Regions from separate parts of the Actinomadura meridiana genome, predicted to be linked through region 1. Evidence: predicted binding sites of a transcription regulator. Region 1 holds the regulator's gene; each other region holds the start of a gene.
What was found. Region 1 encodes LexA, which represses DNA repair genes until DNA is damaged. Its sites were predicted from a motif close to TCGAACANNTGTTCGA; they were not measured.
Positions count from the first base shown of each region.

Region 1 (4,031 bases):
CGCGGTACTGGTTCCAGCGCGGGTACAACGTCCTGCACCCCATCGGCTGGGACTCCTTCGGCCTGCCCGCCGAGAACGCGGCCATCAAACGCGACTCGCACCCCGCCGAATGGACCTACGCCAACATCGACACCCAGGCGGCGTCGTTCCGGCGCTACGCCCCCTCGTTCGACTGGACGCGGCGGCTGCACACCTCCGACCCCGAGTACTACAAGTGGACGCAGTGGCTGTTCCTGCGCTTCTACGAGCGGGGCCTGGCCTACCGCAAGGGCGGCCACGTCAACTGGTGCCCGAAGGACCAGACCGTCCTGGCCAACGAGCAGGTCGTCGGCGGCCACTGCGAACGCTGCGGGACGCTGGTCGAGAAGCGCCTCCTGACCCAGTGGTACTTCAAGATCACCGAATACGCGGACCGGCTGCTGGACGACATGGAGCAGCTGGAGGGCAAGTGGCCCGAGCGCGTCCTGCTGATGCAGCGCAACTGGATCGGCCGCTCCACCGGCGCCGACGTCGACTTCGTGATCGAGGGACGGGACGCGCCCGTCACCGTCTACACCACCCGTCCCGACACCCTGTTCGGCGCCACCTTCATGGTCGTCGCCGCCGACGCCGCGCTGGCCGAGGAGATCTGCGCCCCCGACCAGCGGGCCGCGTTCGAGGCGTACCGGGAGGAGGTCTCCCGGGAGAGCGAGATCGAGCGGCTGGCCGCCGAGCGCGAGAAGACCGGCGTGTTCCTGGGCCGCTACGCGGTCAACCCGGTCGACGGGGAGCGGCTGCCGATCTGGGCGTCCGACTACGTGCTGGCCGAGTACGGGCATGGCGCGATCATGGCCGTCCCGGCGCACGACCAGCGTGACCTGGACTTCGCGCTGAAGTTCGGCCTGCCCGTCCGCGTCGTCGTCGAGACCGGCCTGCCCGACCCCGCCGAGACCGGCATCGCCACCCCCGGCGACGGCGCGATCGTCAACTCCGGGCCCATCGACGGCCTGACGAAGGCCGACGGCATCGCCCGCATCACCGAGGTCCTGGAGGAGCGCGGCACGGGCCGCGCGGCGGTGAACTTCCGGCTGCGCGACTGGCTGGTGTCGCGGCAGCGGTTCTGGGGCTGCCCGATCCCGATCATTCACTGCGACGCGTGCGGGGAGGTGCCCGTCCCCGACGACCAGCTGCCGGTGCGGCTGCCCGAGGGGCTGCGCGGCGCCGACCTGGCCCCGAAGGGCACGTCGCCGCTGGCCGCCGCGTCCGACTGGGTGAACGTCGACTGCCCGAAGTGCGGCGGGCCCGCCAAGCGCGACACCGACACCATGGACACGTTCGTCGACTCGTCCTGGTACTTCTTCCGCTACTGCTCGCCCGGCTACGACGGCGGCCCGTTCGACGTCGAGCAGGTCCGCCGGTGGATGCCGGTCGACCAGTACACCGGCGGCGTCGAGCACGCCATCCTGCACCTGCTGTACAGCCGGTTCTTCACCAAGGTGCTGTACGACCTGGGCATGGTCGAGTTCACCGAGCCGTTCCGCGCCCTGCTGAACCAGGGCCAGGTGACCAACCAGGGCAAGGCGATGTCGAAGACGCTGGGCAACGGCGTCGACCTGGGCGAGCAGATCGCCGACTTCGGCGTGGACGTCGTCCGGCTGGCGATCCTGTTCTCCGGCCCGCCGGAGGACGACATCGACTGGGCGGACGTGTCCCCGCACGGCATGTCGAAGTTCCTGTCGCGCGTGCACCGGATCGCCACCGAGGTCGCGTCCCCGACCGGAGTCGACGTCACGACCGGCGACCCCGCGCTGCGCCGCGTCACCGCCCGCACGATCGACGAGGCCACCACCCTGGTCGAGACGCACCGGTTCAACGTGGCGATCGCGCGGATCATGGAGCTGGTCACCGCGACCCGCAAGGCCATCGACTCCGGGCCGGGCGCCGCAGACCCGGCCGTCCGCGAGGCCGCCGAGTCGATGGCGACGATGCTGTCGCTGTTCGCGCCCTACACCGCCGACGAGACCTGGGAGCTGCTGGGCCGCACCGCGCCGGTCGTCCGGGCTGGCTGGCCGTCGGCCGACCCGAACCTGCTGGTGGAGGAGTCGGTGACGTGCGTCGTCCAGGTGGCGGGCAAGGTCCGCGACCGCCTGGAGGTGCCGCCGGACGTCGCCGAGGCCGATCTGGAGCGGCTGGCCCTGGCCTCCACCAAGATCCAGGACGCGCTGGCCGGTGCCGAGATCGCCAAGATCATCGTCCGCGCCCCCAAGATCGTCAACATCGTCCCCCAACGCTGACGCGCTGAGAGCCGCCCGCTCCCGGGAGCGGGCGGCTGACGGTTCGCCGAGCGCCCACAGAGACGCCGGCACACGCTGAGGGGCCGCCGGTGGTCATTACCGGCGGCCCCTCAGTCGTCATGTGGACGCCCGTACGGGCGGGGGGTCACATCTTGCGCAGGACCGCCACGACGCGGCCCAGGACCGTCGCCTCGTCGGCGGCGATGGGCTCGTACGCCGGGTTCTGCGGCAGCAGCCAGATATGGCCGTCGTCGCGACGCTTGAACGTCTTCACCGTGGCCTCGCCGTCGATCATGGCGGCCACGACGTCGCCCTGCTCGGCCACCGGCTGTTGCCGGACGACCACCCAGTCACCGTCCGCGATCGCGGCCTCGATCATCGAGTCGCCGGTGACCTTCAGCAGGAAGTGGGTCCCCTCGCCGACGAGCTGCTTCGGCAGGGTGAACACGTCCTCCACGGACTCCTCGGCGAGGATCGGGCCGCCGGCCGCGATTCGGCCGACCAGCGGCACGTAGGCGGGCGCGGGCTGGGCCGCCGTGGCCTGGGCCCCCGCCGTCTCGTAGGCCTCCTCCTCGGTGCGTACCGGGGTGGCGCCCGGTACCCGTACCTCGACCGCGCGCGGACGGTTGGGGTCGCGACGCAGGAAGCCCTTGCGCTGTAGCGCCCGGAGCTGGTGGGACACGCTGGAGGTGCTGGTCAGCCCCACGGCCTCACCGATCTCGCGCATCGAGGGCGGGTACCCACGGCGCTGGACCGAGTCGCGGATCACCTCCAGCACCATGCGCTGCCGCTGGGTCAACCCCGTCTCGTCCATGGGGCCGTCTGGCAGCTCCCGGACCTTGCTCATCGCTCGTCGCCTCCCGGGCGCCTCGATCCGTCACTCCTTGTCATGAACCTATCGCGTCGGAACGCGATGATCAAACAATTGTTCGAAGTGGTCCTCGCTTTTTCCCGACGTCTCCTGGTAGAACATCGTACTGGTGTTCGATCGAAAATGCATTCGACGTCGAGGAGGGGGAGAGATGCCGGGTTCGCCCCACAGTGACCGTGCCCCGATCCGGCTCACCCGCCGCGGACGCGCCGTTCTGGTCGGCTTCGCCGCGACCGCCACACTCATGTCACTCTGGCTCACGGTCGGCCCCGGCGCCTTCGCCGGAGACCGTGAGACTCACCGAATCCCGGCGCATCCCGCGAGAACCGTCATCGTCGGACCCGGCGACACCCTCTGGGACATAGCCGCCGGCGCCGAACCGGGGGCCGACCCGCGTCGCGTCGTCCAGCGCATCCTCGACCTGAACGGTCTGGGCGGTGACCCCACCGTCCAGCCGGGCCAGGAACTTCGCCTTCCCGCCCACTGATCGCCGCTTCTGCTCGACGGAGCCCACGACACGCGACGCGCGACACGCCCGGGCGAAGATCGTCGAACAGGAGAGATGGCCTGTGTGGACGTGGCGGATGTGACGTGCGAGGCATCGGATCAGGTTGCGTACGCCTGCGGCGCGCCGTACCGTTGACCACAACATCTAGTAGTCACACCGATGTGCTTACCCAATATGTATGGCACTGTTGAGTGTGGCGGAGCTTTTCGTCAGGGGAGGGGTCAAGCGTGCACTGCCCGTTCTGCCGCAACCCTGACACCAAAGTGATCGACAGCCGTTCGACCGACGACGGGGGCGCAATTCGGCGCCGCCGGTCGTGCGCCGAATGCGGTCGGCGATTCACGACACAGGAGAACGTGCTCGTGATGGTGGCCAAACG
Region 1 covers NZ_BAABAS010000035.1:110,747-114,777, reverse strand. Annotated here, with positions in the region: gene leuS (leucine--tRNA ligase) at 1-2,273, shown strand, start outside; gene lexA (transcriptional repressor LexA) at 2,419-3,120, opposite strand; gene ABD808_RS38180 (LysM peptidoglycan-binding domain-containing protein) at 3,296-3,631, shown strand; gene nrdR (transcriptional regulator NrdR) at 3,880-4,031, shown strand, end outside.

Region 2 (4,031 bases), on a different contig from region 1:
GATTTCTACGGCGTGCCGGTTTCCGAGTTGCTGCCCGGCGGAGCCGCGCCGAGCCCGCTCGGGCCTACACCCAAGCTCGTGATCGATCTAGAGCGGTTGCAGCAGCTTCCGAAAGACAAGGCCGGTCCTCTCGCCCGCTACGCCGCGACGATTCAAAGCCAGCGAGGCGACTACAACGGAAAGGTCCTGTCCATCCGTCAAGAAGACCTGCGTTCACTCGCGGTCATCTACGACAAGTCCCCGACCGAACTGACCGAAGAGCTCATCGGCTGGGGCGTCCTCGACCCCGAGGCCCGCCGCGCCGTCGAAGCTTTCTAGTTTCGGGGGGCTGGTTTCTATTGGGGGGGCGACCCCCCAAACCCCCCGGCTGCGCGGTTCGGGTCTCCTCGCTCCGGTCGCTGGCGCTCCCTGCGCTGGGGGGCACGCCCGCGCGCGGGCGTGCCCGCTGCGCTCGCAGGGCTCGCTCCACGTGCCCACCCGTAACCCTGTGGCTGAGCTTGGAACCCTGTTTATCCGGAGGGCAACCTCCGGATAAACAGGGCCCCAGCCACCCCACAACCCAACACCAGACAGCCCAACCACAGGCCCGAAGCGCAACCACAGGGCCCCAGCACGACCACTAGGCTTGAACCGTGTCCGGAGGCCCGCATGGGCAGCCACGGGGCCCTGAGCCCTCGCGCTGGACCGGCCCGGGTGACGGGCAGATTCCGCGCGGCCGCGACGGGTCGTGAACCGGGGATGCTCCCCCGTGCGGGGGAGGCCGTTGGGTCGCTGGCGGGAGGTGTGCTCGCCGCGCGATGGACATGATCGTCGGCATGAGCACCACCGTCGAGCGTCTCACCTCCACCGCTCCCCCGGCACGCCACGCCTCCCGCTGGGAGCACCGGGTCGCGCATGCGATCACGCTGATCTCGTTGCCGTCCGGCCTCTGGCGCCTCGGGCTGGCCATGGGATTTCCGCTCGGCTACACCGCGGACGGCTACCAGACGATCTGCCCTCCCGGGTTCTGGGGCCCCGCCTATCTGGTGCTGCTCGCCGTGGTCAGCGAGAGTGCCGCGTTCCTGTCGCTCGGCCTGGTGCGGCAGTGGGGCGAGGTGGTCCCCCGGTGGATCCCGATCATGGGCGGCAGAAGCGTCCCACCGAAGGCGGCGCTGGTCCCCGCCTGGCTGGGCGTTGCCGTCCTGACGGTCCTGTGGACCCCTCTACTGGCCTGGTGGGCGATGCCCGCGGACGACATGACCCCGACAGGCCACACCCTGGTCGGCTTCCTCTACCTCCCCCTGGTCGCCTGGGCACCAATGCTCGCCACACTGGCCGTCGCCTACAACCGCCGCCACCGCCACCACTGATCACAACAACACCCAAACCCCCCCAAAGCTCGAACCAAAGCCCCAGCACCCCAAGCCCAGCCCCAGCGTTCTAAGCCCGGCCCAGGGCTCTAAGCCCGGCCATAGGAGTACGGGCGGGCACGTGGAGCGAGCGCCAGCGAGCGGAGCGGGCACGCCCGCGCGCGGGCGCGTCCCCGCAGCGCAGGGAGCGCCAGCGACCGAAGCGAGGAGACCCGAACCGCGCACCGGGGGTCTGGGGGTCGCCCCCCAGATAAACAGGGCCCGGAGGCCGGGCGGCGACGTGTGGGGTCGGTCGCCCGGCCTCCGGCCGGGGCCGGTCCTGGGGAGGGGACGGCCTCTGGGTTGGTTAGTTGGCCTCGGGTAGCGGCAGGGTGGGTTGGCTGGTTATGCCGAGGGTGTCTTCTACCAGGGTTACGAAGACGTTGGCGTCGTGGAGGAGTTCTTCGGCCTCGCGTGGGGTTACGGCGCGTGGGAGGCCCGCTTCGGCGGCGGCGCGTTTGTCGGCGCCGGCGGCGAAGAAGGCGGCCCATTCGCGGAGGGCGGGTTCTGCTTCGGGGAGCAGGACCCAGACGCTGCGGGGGCGGCCCCGGCGGTGGGTCTCCAGTGGTTCCTTGGACGCCAGGACGGCGGCCGCGGCGCGTAGCGCGGCCAGGTGCGCGCAGACGTAGCGGACGGCGGGTGAGGTCGCCTCGGCGGCTTCGGCGAGGCCGATGCGGGCGGCGCCCAGCTGGCCGGCGGCGGTGTGCGCCGGACGGGGTGCGGGCGTCGGACGGTGGCGTGGGCTCGGCGGCGGGACGGCCTCGGCGGCGGCGTGCACCCCGCGTGCTGTCATCGTTCCGGACATGTTCTGCCTCCTTCCGGGCTCGGGCCGGCCGGGCGGAGAGCTTCCCCTCACTCCGCCCGGCCGTCCGTCCCGCCGACACATGGCGACCGGCGGAGACGTCGCCCTGGCGCGGGCCGCGAGTCCCGCACCACCTCGAACATAAGTTCGACGCACCACCCAGTAAACCCCCCAGTCGGCGATTCGTCAACGTGTTCGAAGACGTGTCCGTTTCCGCAGGTCAGCGAGGTCGCCTGACGTGCACGGGGACTTTCGTCCCGAGGAGGTCGGGAAAGTACTCGGCGATGTGCATCGGCATCCGGACGCAGCCGTGCGAGGCAGGGTCCCTGGGCACGTCCAGTGCGCCGTGGAACGCGATGCCGCCGTTGAAGTAGATCGGGTTGTAGAGGCGGCCCAGCGGCGAGGTCTCCCAGCCGGAGGCGCGGCGTCCGGTGCGGAAGTCGCCCGTACCGGTGGTGGCGTAGCGGCAGCGGGGGACGGTGGCGCCGCGGTCCTTGGCGCAGTAGTACTCGCCGGAGCCCGAGGAGATGTGGGAGATGAGACGCGGCCGTCCGTCCTTGTAGAGGACGAGGTACTGGCGTTTCAGGTCGACGTCGACGCGGTCCTTCTCGCGCTTCTTGGCCATCGGGCGCGGTTGCTCGGGGTGGTCCAGGGCTTCCCAGAAGGATTTTCCTAGAGTGCCCTTCTGCTTCATGTGATTAACCGCCTGGAACGCCCATACGGCTGTTTCGGTGGACGGTCCGTACTTCCCGTCCACCTTGCCGGGGTCGTAGTTCAGTTCCTTGAGGCGGCGTTGGAGGTTCTCGACATCGGCACCCTTCGCGCCTGGTTTCAGCTTGGGGTGCGTTGGTGTCGGCGTCGGTGTGGGGGTGGGGGTCGTTGGTTTCGCGGACGTGCTCGGTGGCGGGCCGACGGCCTTGTCCGCGCCGTTGCAGGCCGTCAGGAGGACGGCTCCGGCCAGCAGAACCGCGCTCTTGGGTCTCCCTCGCATGAGGCGACCTTAAAGTGCTACCCATGCATCCGAATACCGAAATCGTGGCAACGGCCCTGTTGGAGCTGGGGGCGTCCGGGAGCGTGGTGGAGTTGCCCGACTCCGCGCGGACGGCGCAGGCGGCCGCCGAGCAGCTCGGCTGCGAGGTCGGCGCGATCGCCAACAGCCTGGTGTTCGACGCGGACGGGGCGCCGCTGCTGGTGATGACGAGCGGCGCGCACCGGGTCGACACGGCCAGGGTCGCGGCGCTGGTGGGGGCGGCGAAGGTGCGGCGGGCGTCGCCGGAGTTCGTCCGGGAGGCGACCGGGCAGGCGATCGGCGGGGTGGCGCCACTCGGCCATCCGGCGCCGATCCGTACGCTCGTGGACGTCTGGCTGGACAAGTACGAGCAGGTCTGGGCGGCGGCGGGGCATCCGCACACCGTCTTCCCGACGTCGTACGACGAGCTGTTGAGGATCACCGGGGGCACCCCGGCGGAGGTGGAGTGAGCGACATGGAGATCTGGCACAACCCGCGCTGTTCGAAGAGCCGCGCCGCCAAGGCCGCGCTGGACGAGGCGGGCGTCGAGTACACCGAGCGCCGCTACCTGGACGAGCCGCCCACGGCGGACGAACTCGACGCCGTCCTCACCAAGATCGGCGCGGAGCCCTGGGACGAGGCGCGCCTGACCGAGCCGGTGGCCAAGGAACTCGGACTGAAGGATCTTGAGCACGACCGGGCGCGGTGGATCGAGATCATGGTCGCGAACCCCGTGCTGATCCAGCGGCCGATCGTCCTGACCGGGGAGAACGCCGTCGTTGCGCGGGACGAGGCGTCGGTGCGCCGGGCCCTGGACGGCGGCTGAGACCAC
Region 2 covers NZ_BAABAS010000005.1:658,530-662,560, reverse strand. Annotated here, with positions in the region: gene bldD (transcriptional regulator BldD) at 1-318, shown strand, start outside; gene ABD808_RS12315 (hypothetical protein) at 816-1,349, shown strand; gene ABD808_RS12310 (SAV_6107 family HEPN domain-containing protein) at 1,696-2,193, opposite strand; gene ABD808_RS12305 (L,D-transpeptidase family protein) at 2,411-3,181, opposite strand; gene ABD808_RS12300 (YbaK/EbsC family protein) at 3,205-3,669, shown strand; gene ABD808_RS12295 (arsenate reductase family protein) at 3,675-4,025, shown strand.
Region 2: the regulator LexA is predicted to act here: its motif matches at 2,326-2,341, upstream of ABD808_RS12310 (SAV_6107 family HEPN domain-containing protein).

Region 3 (4,031 bases), on a different contig from region 1:
CCGAGATCGGCGGACTCCCCGGAGTCGGTCGCGGTGATCCGGTGCCCGGCGAGTTCGCCGCGCTCGTCGCCGGGCAGCGCGGCGACGTCCGTCAGCGTCCGGCCGAGCGCCCACCGGACGTAGGGCTCGGGCCAGTCGGCGGGCCCGTACCCGGCGGCGAGGTCGACGTGGTGCGCCTCCACCTCGTTCCACCGCCGGTACAGCGTGTACCAGGCGGGGTGGGGCCTGCCCTGCAACGGCCGCACCGGCCTGTCCCACGCCTCCTTCGGCAGGGTGCGGGCCTGCTCGGAGAACCGTTTCGCCGTCGCGCGGACGTCCTCGACCAGCTCGTCGCGGCCGCGTCCGGCGCCCTCGTCCAGCGCGGCGTTCCGGGCCTCCACGCTCGGGTACTGCGGGATCTCCACGCCCGTCCGCGCCCATTCGAGCAGGTTCCACAGCGAGTCGGCGTTGCGGGCGATGTGCGTCGCCACGTGGGCGCGGCTCCATCCGGGCAGCGCGGAGGGGGCGCGCATGTCCTGGTCGCCCAGATCCGACAGCGATCCGATGACGCGCTCCACCCCCGGGTCGAGCTCGTCGATGACGTCGCGCCAGTCCATGGTTCCTCCTTGACCCCGAAAGGGGCCTCCATCCTTACGTACCCCCGGTACCCGTGTCACAGAATGGGATCATGGAGCACCCGATCTGCGCGACCTGCGGCGTCCAGTACGGCGCCCCCCGCCCCGACTGCCCGATCTGCGAGGACGAGCGCCAGTACGTCGGCTGGGACGGCCAGCGCTGGACGACCCTCGCGGAACTCCGCGCCGACCACCGCGGCCGCGTCGCCGAGGAGGGCCCGGACGTCGTCGGGATCGGCGCCGAACCCGGCGTCGCCATCGGCCAGCGGGCCCTGCTGCTGCGGGCGCCGTCCGGAAACGTCCTGTGGGACATGACCGCCTACCTCGACGACGACATGGTCCGGCAGGTCAACGACCTGGGCGGCGTCTCCGCCATCGCGATCAGCCACCCGCACTTCTACGGCAGCATGATCGAGTGGGCGCACGCCTTCGACGCCCCGGTCTACATCCACGAGGCCGACCGCCGCTGGGTCGCCCGGCCCGACGACTCCGTCGTCTACTGGACGGGCGACACCCACGAGCTGGCCGACGGCCTCACGCTCATCAACGCGGGCGTGCACTTCGACGGCGGCCAGGTCCTGCACTGGCGCGACGCCCGCGCCCTGTTCTCCGGCGACATCCTCACGGTCGTCAACGACCGCGACTGGGTCAGCTTCATGTACAGCTACCCGAACCACATCCCGGAACGTCCTCGCATCGTGCGGCGGGCCCTGCGCCTGCTGGAGCCCTACGACTTCGACCGTGTGTACGGCGCCTGGTGGCGGAAGATCGTCCACACCGACGGCAAGGAGGCCGTCCGCCGCTCCGCCGTCCGCTACCTCTCCTTCGCCCTCGACGACGAATAACTCACATGGGTGGCGGGTGGTGTTCGAACACGTGTACGGTGCGGGGGTGCCGTCCGGACGGGCGGGGAGCACCGTGACAAGCACCGTGAAATGCGGCGGCGGGGATCGCTGTTATGCAGTCCGGGGGATTCTGTCAGACCCCCTGACTAGCCTTGAGACCGACGTGTCTCTCCCCATCGCCGCGCCCAGAAGAGGAACCGGAAGTACACCGTGCATGACCGACTCATCGTGCGTGGAGCACGCGAGCACAACCTGAAGGACGTCTCGCTCGACCTCCCTCGGGACGCCCTGATCGTGTTCACCGGTCTGTCGGGCTCCGGGAAGTCCAGCCTGGCGTTCGACACGATCTTCGCGGAGGGCCAGCGCCGCTACGTGGAGTCGCTGTCCGCCTACGCCCGTCAGTTCCTCGGGCAGATGGACAAGCCCGACGTCGACTTCATCGAGGGGCTGTCCCCGGCGGTGTCGATCGACCAGAAGTCGACCAGCAAGAACCCGAGGTCGACGGTCGGGACGATCACCGAGGTGTACGACTACCTGCGGCTCCTCTACGCGCGGATCGGGCACCCGCACTGTCCCGACTGCGGCCGTCCGATCAGCAGGCAGGCGCCGCAGCAGATCGTCGACCGGGTGCTGGAGCTGGAGCCCGGCACCCGCTTCCAGGTGCTCGCGCCCGTGATCCGCGGGCGCAAGGGCGAGTACCTGGAGTTGTTCCGCGAACTCCAGTCCAAGGGCTACTCGCGCGCCCTGGTCGACGGCCAGATGATCCGCCTGGACGAGCCGCCCACGCTGAAGAAGCAGGAGAAGCACGACGTCTCCGTCGTGGTCGACCGCCTCTCCGTGAAGGACTCCGCGCGCCAGCGGCTCGCCGACTCGGTGGAGACCGCGCTCGGGCTCGCGGGCGGCACGATCGTCCTTGACTTCGTCGACCTGCCGGAAGGCGACGAGCACCGCACTCGGATGTACTCCGAGCACCTCTACTGCCCCTACGACGACCTGTCGTTCGAGGAGCTGGAGCCGCGGTCGTTCTCGTTCAACTCGCCCTACGGCGCCTGCCCCGACTGCACGGGCCTCGGCACCCGTATGGAGGTCGACCCGGAACTCGTCGTCCCGGACGTGGAGCTGACCCTCGGCGAGGGCGCTATCCAGCCGTGGTCGAACGGGCACGTGAGCGACTACTTCCTGCGGCTGCTGTCCGCGCTCGGCGACGCCATGGGCTTCGACCTCAACACGCCGTGGGAGAAGCTGCCCACCAAGGCGCGCAAGGCGGTGCTGAACGGGCACGAGACCCAGGTCCACGTGCGCTACAAGAACCGTTACGGGCGGACGCGTTCGTACTACACGGCCTACGAGGGCGTGATCCCCTACATCCACCGGCGGCACTCCGAGTCCGAGAGCGACTCCAGCCGGGAGAAGCTCGAAGGCTACATGCGCGAGATCCCGTGCCCGACGTGCGAGGGCGCCCGGCTCAAGCCTGTCGTGCTGGCCGTCACCATGGGCGGGATGCCGATCGCCGAGGTCGCCTCCATGCCGATCGGCGAGGCCGCCAAGTTCCTGCTGGCGATGGAGCTGAGCGAGCGCGAGACGCACATCGCCGAGCGGGTGCTGAAGGAGATCAACGCCCGGCTCGGGTTCCTGCTGGACGTCGGGCTCGACTACCTGACGCTCGACCGGGCGTCGGCGACGCTGGCCGGGGGCGAGGCGCAGCGCATCCGGCTGGCCACGCAGATCGGCTCCGGGCTGGTCGGCGTCCTGTACGTGCTGGACGAGCCGTCCATCGGCCTGCACCAGCGCGACAACCACCGGCTGCTGGAGACGCTGATCCGGCTCCGCGACATGGGCAACACGCTGATCGTCGTCGAGCACGACGAGGACACCATCGCCGCCGCCGACTGGATCGTCGACATCGGGCCCCGCGCCGGTGAGCACGGCGGCGAGATCGTCGTGTCCGGCACCGTCGACGACCTGAAGACCTCCGAGCGCTCGCTGACCGGCGCGTACCTGGCGGGGCGCCGTGAGATCGCCGTCCCGGAGATCCGCCGTCCGCGGACGCGGGGGCGCGAGCTGATCGTCAAGGGCGCCCAGCAGAACAACCTGCGCGACGTCGACGTGGCGTTCCCGCTCGGCGTCCTCACCGCCGTGACGGGCGTGTCGGGTTCCGGCAAGTCGACGCTGGTCAACGACATCCTGTACAACGCGCTCGCCAAGAAGCTGAACGGCGCGAAGACCGTCCCCGGGCGGCACAGGCGCGTCAACGGCGTCGACCAGCTCGACAAGGTCGTGCACGTCGACCAGTCGCCGATCGGGCGGACGCCCCGCTCCAACCCGGCGACCTACACCGGCGTCTTCGACCACATCCGCAAGCTGTTCGCGCAGACCACCGAGGCGAAGGTGCGCGGCTACCAGCCGGGCCGGTTCTCCTTCAACGTCAAGGGCGGGCGCTGCGAGAACTGCTCCGGCGACGGCACCATCAAGATCGAGATGAACTTCCTGCCGGACGTCTACGTCCCCTGCGAGGTCTGCCACGGCGCCCGCTACAACCGGGAGACGCTGGAGGTCCACTACAAGGGCAAGA
Region 3 covers NZ_BAABAS010000004.1:712,948-716,978, reverse strand. Annotated here, with positions in the region: gene ABD808_RS07410 (maleylpyruvate isomerase family mycothiol-dependent enzyme) at 1-596, opposite strand, end outside; gene ABD808_RS07405 (MBL fold metallo-hydrolase) at 668-1,459, shown strand; gene uvrA (excinuclease ABC subunit UvrA) at 1,670-4,031, shown strand, end outside.
Region 3: the regulator LexA is predicted to act here: its motif matches at 1,483-1,498, upstream of uvrA (excinuclease ABC subunit UvrA).

Region 4 (4,031 bases), on a different contig from region 1:
CCTCCTCCGTGGGCCGGACGGTCGCGGACAGGCCGATCCGCTGGGCGGGCCGTTCGAGGAGGGCGTCGAGCCGCTCCAGGGACAGCATGAGATGCGCCCCGCGCTTGGTGCCCGCCACGGCGTGCACCTCGTCCACGATGACCGTCTCGACGCCGCGCAGCGACTCGCGCGCCCGCGAGGTCAGGATCAGGAACAGCGACTCCGGCGTGGTGATCAGGATGTCGGGCGGCTTCACGGCCAGCCGCCGCCGCTCGTCGGCCGGGGTGTCGCCGGACCGCATCCCCACGCGGACGCCGGGTTCGGGCAGGTCGAGCCGCCGCGCCGCCTGGCGGATGCCCGTCAGCGGGGCCCGCAGGTTGCGCTCCACGTCCACCGCGAGGGCCTTCAGCGGCGACACGTACAGCACCCGGCAGCGCCGCAGCGGATCGTCGGGCACGGCCTCCGTCGCGAGCCGGTCGAGGGACCACAGGAACGCCGCGAGGGTCTTGCCGGACCCGGTCGGCGCCACGACGAGCGTGTTGTCGCCGCCGGACACCGACTCCCACGCCCCGACCTGGGCGGGGGTGGGCGCGGCGAAGGCCCCGGCGAACCAGGCACGGGTCGCTGGGGAGAAGCGTTCGAGCACGTCACCGCCCATGCGTCCATACTGCCCCGCGGGTCCGACAATCCTCGCCCCCGGTGCCGGACGGCCCTAGTCGCGGTGTCGGACGGCCCTAGTCGCGATGCCGGACGGCGCTTACCGCGACGTCGGATAGCGTTGGTCGGGTGCGGCTCACAGTCTTCTGGTCCCGGATGAGACAGCAGTTCGGCGACGCCTACGCCGAGAGCGTGGCCAAGGACTACGTCCTGGCCGAACTGGACGGCCGCACCATCGACCAGGCCTTCGCCGACGGCGAATCCGCCAAGCGGGTCTGGCAGGCCGTCGTCGCCACCTTCGACGTCCCGTCGAAGCTCCAGTAGGCGCGCGCCCGGCTCAGTCCGGGACGGGCAGATGCGCGTACAGGTCCATCGCGTCCACCGACGACGGCAGATCGCTGACCTGGCCGTCGCCGACCTCCACGACCCGCCACGCGCCGTCCGTCCGGCGGGCGAGGTCGGTCGTGATGAACCGGCAGCCCAGCGCGCGCACCGCCGGGGCCACCCCGTCCATGTCGGGATCGGGTTCCACGCCAGGGCTGTCAGGGTGCGGGCCCACCAGGACGGGTTCGCCGTCCACCCACCACACGCGCGCCTCGCCCGCCCCGTCGTACTCCTCGAACTCGCGGACGACCAGACCGCCCGCCAACTGGTCGCCGCGCAACGCCACCATCTTGGACGCGACGTCGTGCAACCGCGCGAGGTTCTTCACGTCGGGGACGAAACACGCCTCGTCCCACTCGTGCTTGCACGACTTCACGTAGTCCTTGACCATGCCGGGCCCACCCCGCAGCGACCGGACGAGCTCCCCGAGCTCGGTCAGATCGCCGGGATCCTCCCCGGTGCCCAAGGGCCGCCACACACTGTGCGGTGTCAGCCCGGCGAAGGTGTCGTGCCAGCCCGGCAGTTCGTGCGCGCGCCGGTAGTCGTCCGGATGCGTGAGGAGCACCGTCCCACGCTGTTTCAACGTCGCGGCGATGGCGGCGTACTCCTCGCCCGTGAGCATCCAGCCCCGGTACCAGACGGGGCCGAGATCGGACGGCACCGCGCGCACCGCGCCGTCCACGTCCCCGCGCTGGAGGACCTCGTGGTCGATCAGGGCGATCTCGCCGTAGTGGTCCCGGACGGCCGCGGCCTCGCGGGAGAAGTGCGGGTCAACGCGCCGAGGGTGGAGCGGATCGACGCAGAAGAGAACGGTCAGCGTCATGATGGGAACCCTCCGTGGACGGCGCCAGCGTACGTGGTCGAGACCATGGAGCGCACGGAGATTCCACCCCGAATCGGCGTAACCGACGATGATCGAACGGATGTTCGGTACGCTGGTGCCGACACACCGGCGTCATCCACAATTCCGCCGGGCGCTCGAAAGTGTCGGAGGCCCGCCGTAACGTCGCCGTCGACATCGCAAGCAGCGGCCCGAGAGCCGACAGTCACGACGAGAAGGAAAGCTCACATGGCAGCGAACGACCGGGAGAAGGCTCTCGAGACCGCACTCGCCCAGATCGAGCGGCAGTTCGGCAAGGGATCGGTCATGCGGATGGGCGAGGAGGCGCGCGCCCCCGTCGAGGTCATCCCCACCGGGGCGATCTCTCTCGACATCGCGCTCGGCATCGGCGGCCTGCCCCGCGGCCGCGTCGTCGAGGTGTACGGCCCCGAGGGTTCCGGCAAGACCTCCATCGCGCTGCACGCCGTGGCGAGCGTCCAGAAGAAGGGCGGCATCGCCGCGTTCGTCGACGCCGAGCACGCGCTCGACCCCGAGTACGCCGCCAAGATCGGCGTCGACATCGACGCCCTGCTGGTCTCCCAGCCCGACACCGGCGAGCAGGCCCTGGAGATCACCGACATGCTGATCCGCTCCGGCGCGATCGACATCGTCGTCATCGACTCCGTCGCCGCGCTCGTGCCCCGCGCCGAGATCGAGGGCGAGATGGGCGACAGCCACGTCGGCCTTCAGGCGCGCCTCATGTCGCAGGCGCTGCGCAAGCTCACCGGCGCGATCAACCAGACCAGGACCACCGTCGTCTTCATCAACCAGCTCCGCGAGAAGGTCGGCGTCATGTTCGGCTCCCCGGAGACCACCACCGGCGGCCGGGCGCTGAAGTTCTACGCCTCCGTCCGGCTGGACGTGCGCCGCATCGAGACCCTCAAGGACGGCACCGAGGCCGTCGGCAACCGCGTCCGCATCAAGGTCGTCAAGAACAAGATGGCCCCGCCGTTCCGCGTCGCCGACTTCGACCTGCTCTACGGCCAGGGCATCAGCCGCGAGGGCGGGCTGATCGACCTCGGCGTGGAGCACGGCTTCGTCCGCAAGTCCGGCGCCTGGTACACCTACGACGGCGACCAGCTCGGCCAGGGCAAGGAGAACGCCCGTAACTTCCTCAAGGCCAACCCCGACCTGGCCGACGGCATCGAGAAGAAGATCAAGGAGAAGCTCGGCATCGGCCCCAAGGTCGACAAGGAGGCCGAGGCCGCCGCCCCCGACGCCGCCGCCACGCCTCCGGCCCCCGCCCCCACCACCCCCGCCCCGAAGCCCATCAGCAGAAAGGCCGCCAAGGCCAAGGTCGGTGATTCCTGACCGGGAATCCCCCGATAAGGGTGACTCTTGACCACGAGTGAGCGATGATCTCGTATGCAGGGCGGCGGCGCCTTACCCGGCACCACCCTCAAGCACGACCCGGTCGCCGGACCTTCCCCGATGGCGCCGCCGCTCCCACGCACAACGAGCGGTGCGGGCCCCGGGCGTCCACGAAAATCCGCCGCCCCCAGCTCTCACGCACCATCGGTGGGGAGCGTCCGGGATGAGGACGGAGAGCCCGCCGATCGCAGCTCCTACGCACCCCGAGCGGGAGGCGCCCGGAGCGATCACGGGAGATCCGCTGACCGCGGTTCCCATGTTCCGCGGGTGGGGGGTGTGGGGTGGAGGGTGAGGCCAAGGCGCGGGAGGTGTGTCTTCGGCTGTTGGCGGCGGCGCCGCGTACGCGGGCGCAGCTCGCCGAGGCGCTGCGGCGCGAGGACGTTCCCGACGAGGTCGCCGAGCGGGTGCTCGGACGCTTCAGCGACGTGGGCCTCATCGACGACGAGGCGTTCGCGCGGGCGTGGGTGCAGTCGCGGCACAACGGGCGCGGCCTGGCCAAGCGCGCGCTCGCGGCCGAACTCCGGCGGCGCGGCGTCGCGGACGAGACCGTCAACGGCGCCGTCGAAGCGCTGGACCCGGCCCAGGAGGAGCGGACCGCGCGTGCCCTGGTCGCCCGCAAAATGCCGTCCACGGCGCGGCTCGACCCCGCCAAGCGGACGCGGCGGCTGATGGGCATGCTCGCCCGCAAGGGATATCCGCCCGGCCTCTCCTACCGGATCGTGCGCGAGTCCCTGGCCGAGGAGGGCACCGATCTCGACGG
Region 4 covers NZ_BAABAS010000005.1:302,581-306,611, forward strand. Annotated here, with positions in the region: gene ABD808_RS10670 (ATP-dependent helicase) at 1-637, opposite strand, end outside; gene ABD808_RS10675 (DUF3046 domain-containing protein) at 766-960, shown strand; gene ABD808_RS10680 (ATP-grasp domain-containing protein) at 974-1,843, opposite strand; gene recA (recombinase RecA) at 2,090-3,211, shown strand; gene ABD808_RS10690 (regulatory protein RecX) at 3,553-4,031, shown strand, end outside.
Region 4: the regulator LexA is predicted to act here: its motif matches at 1,936-1,951, upstream of recA (recombinase RecA).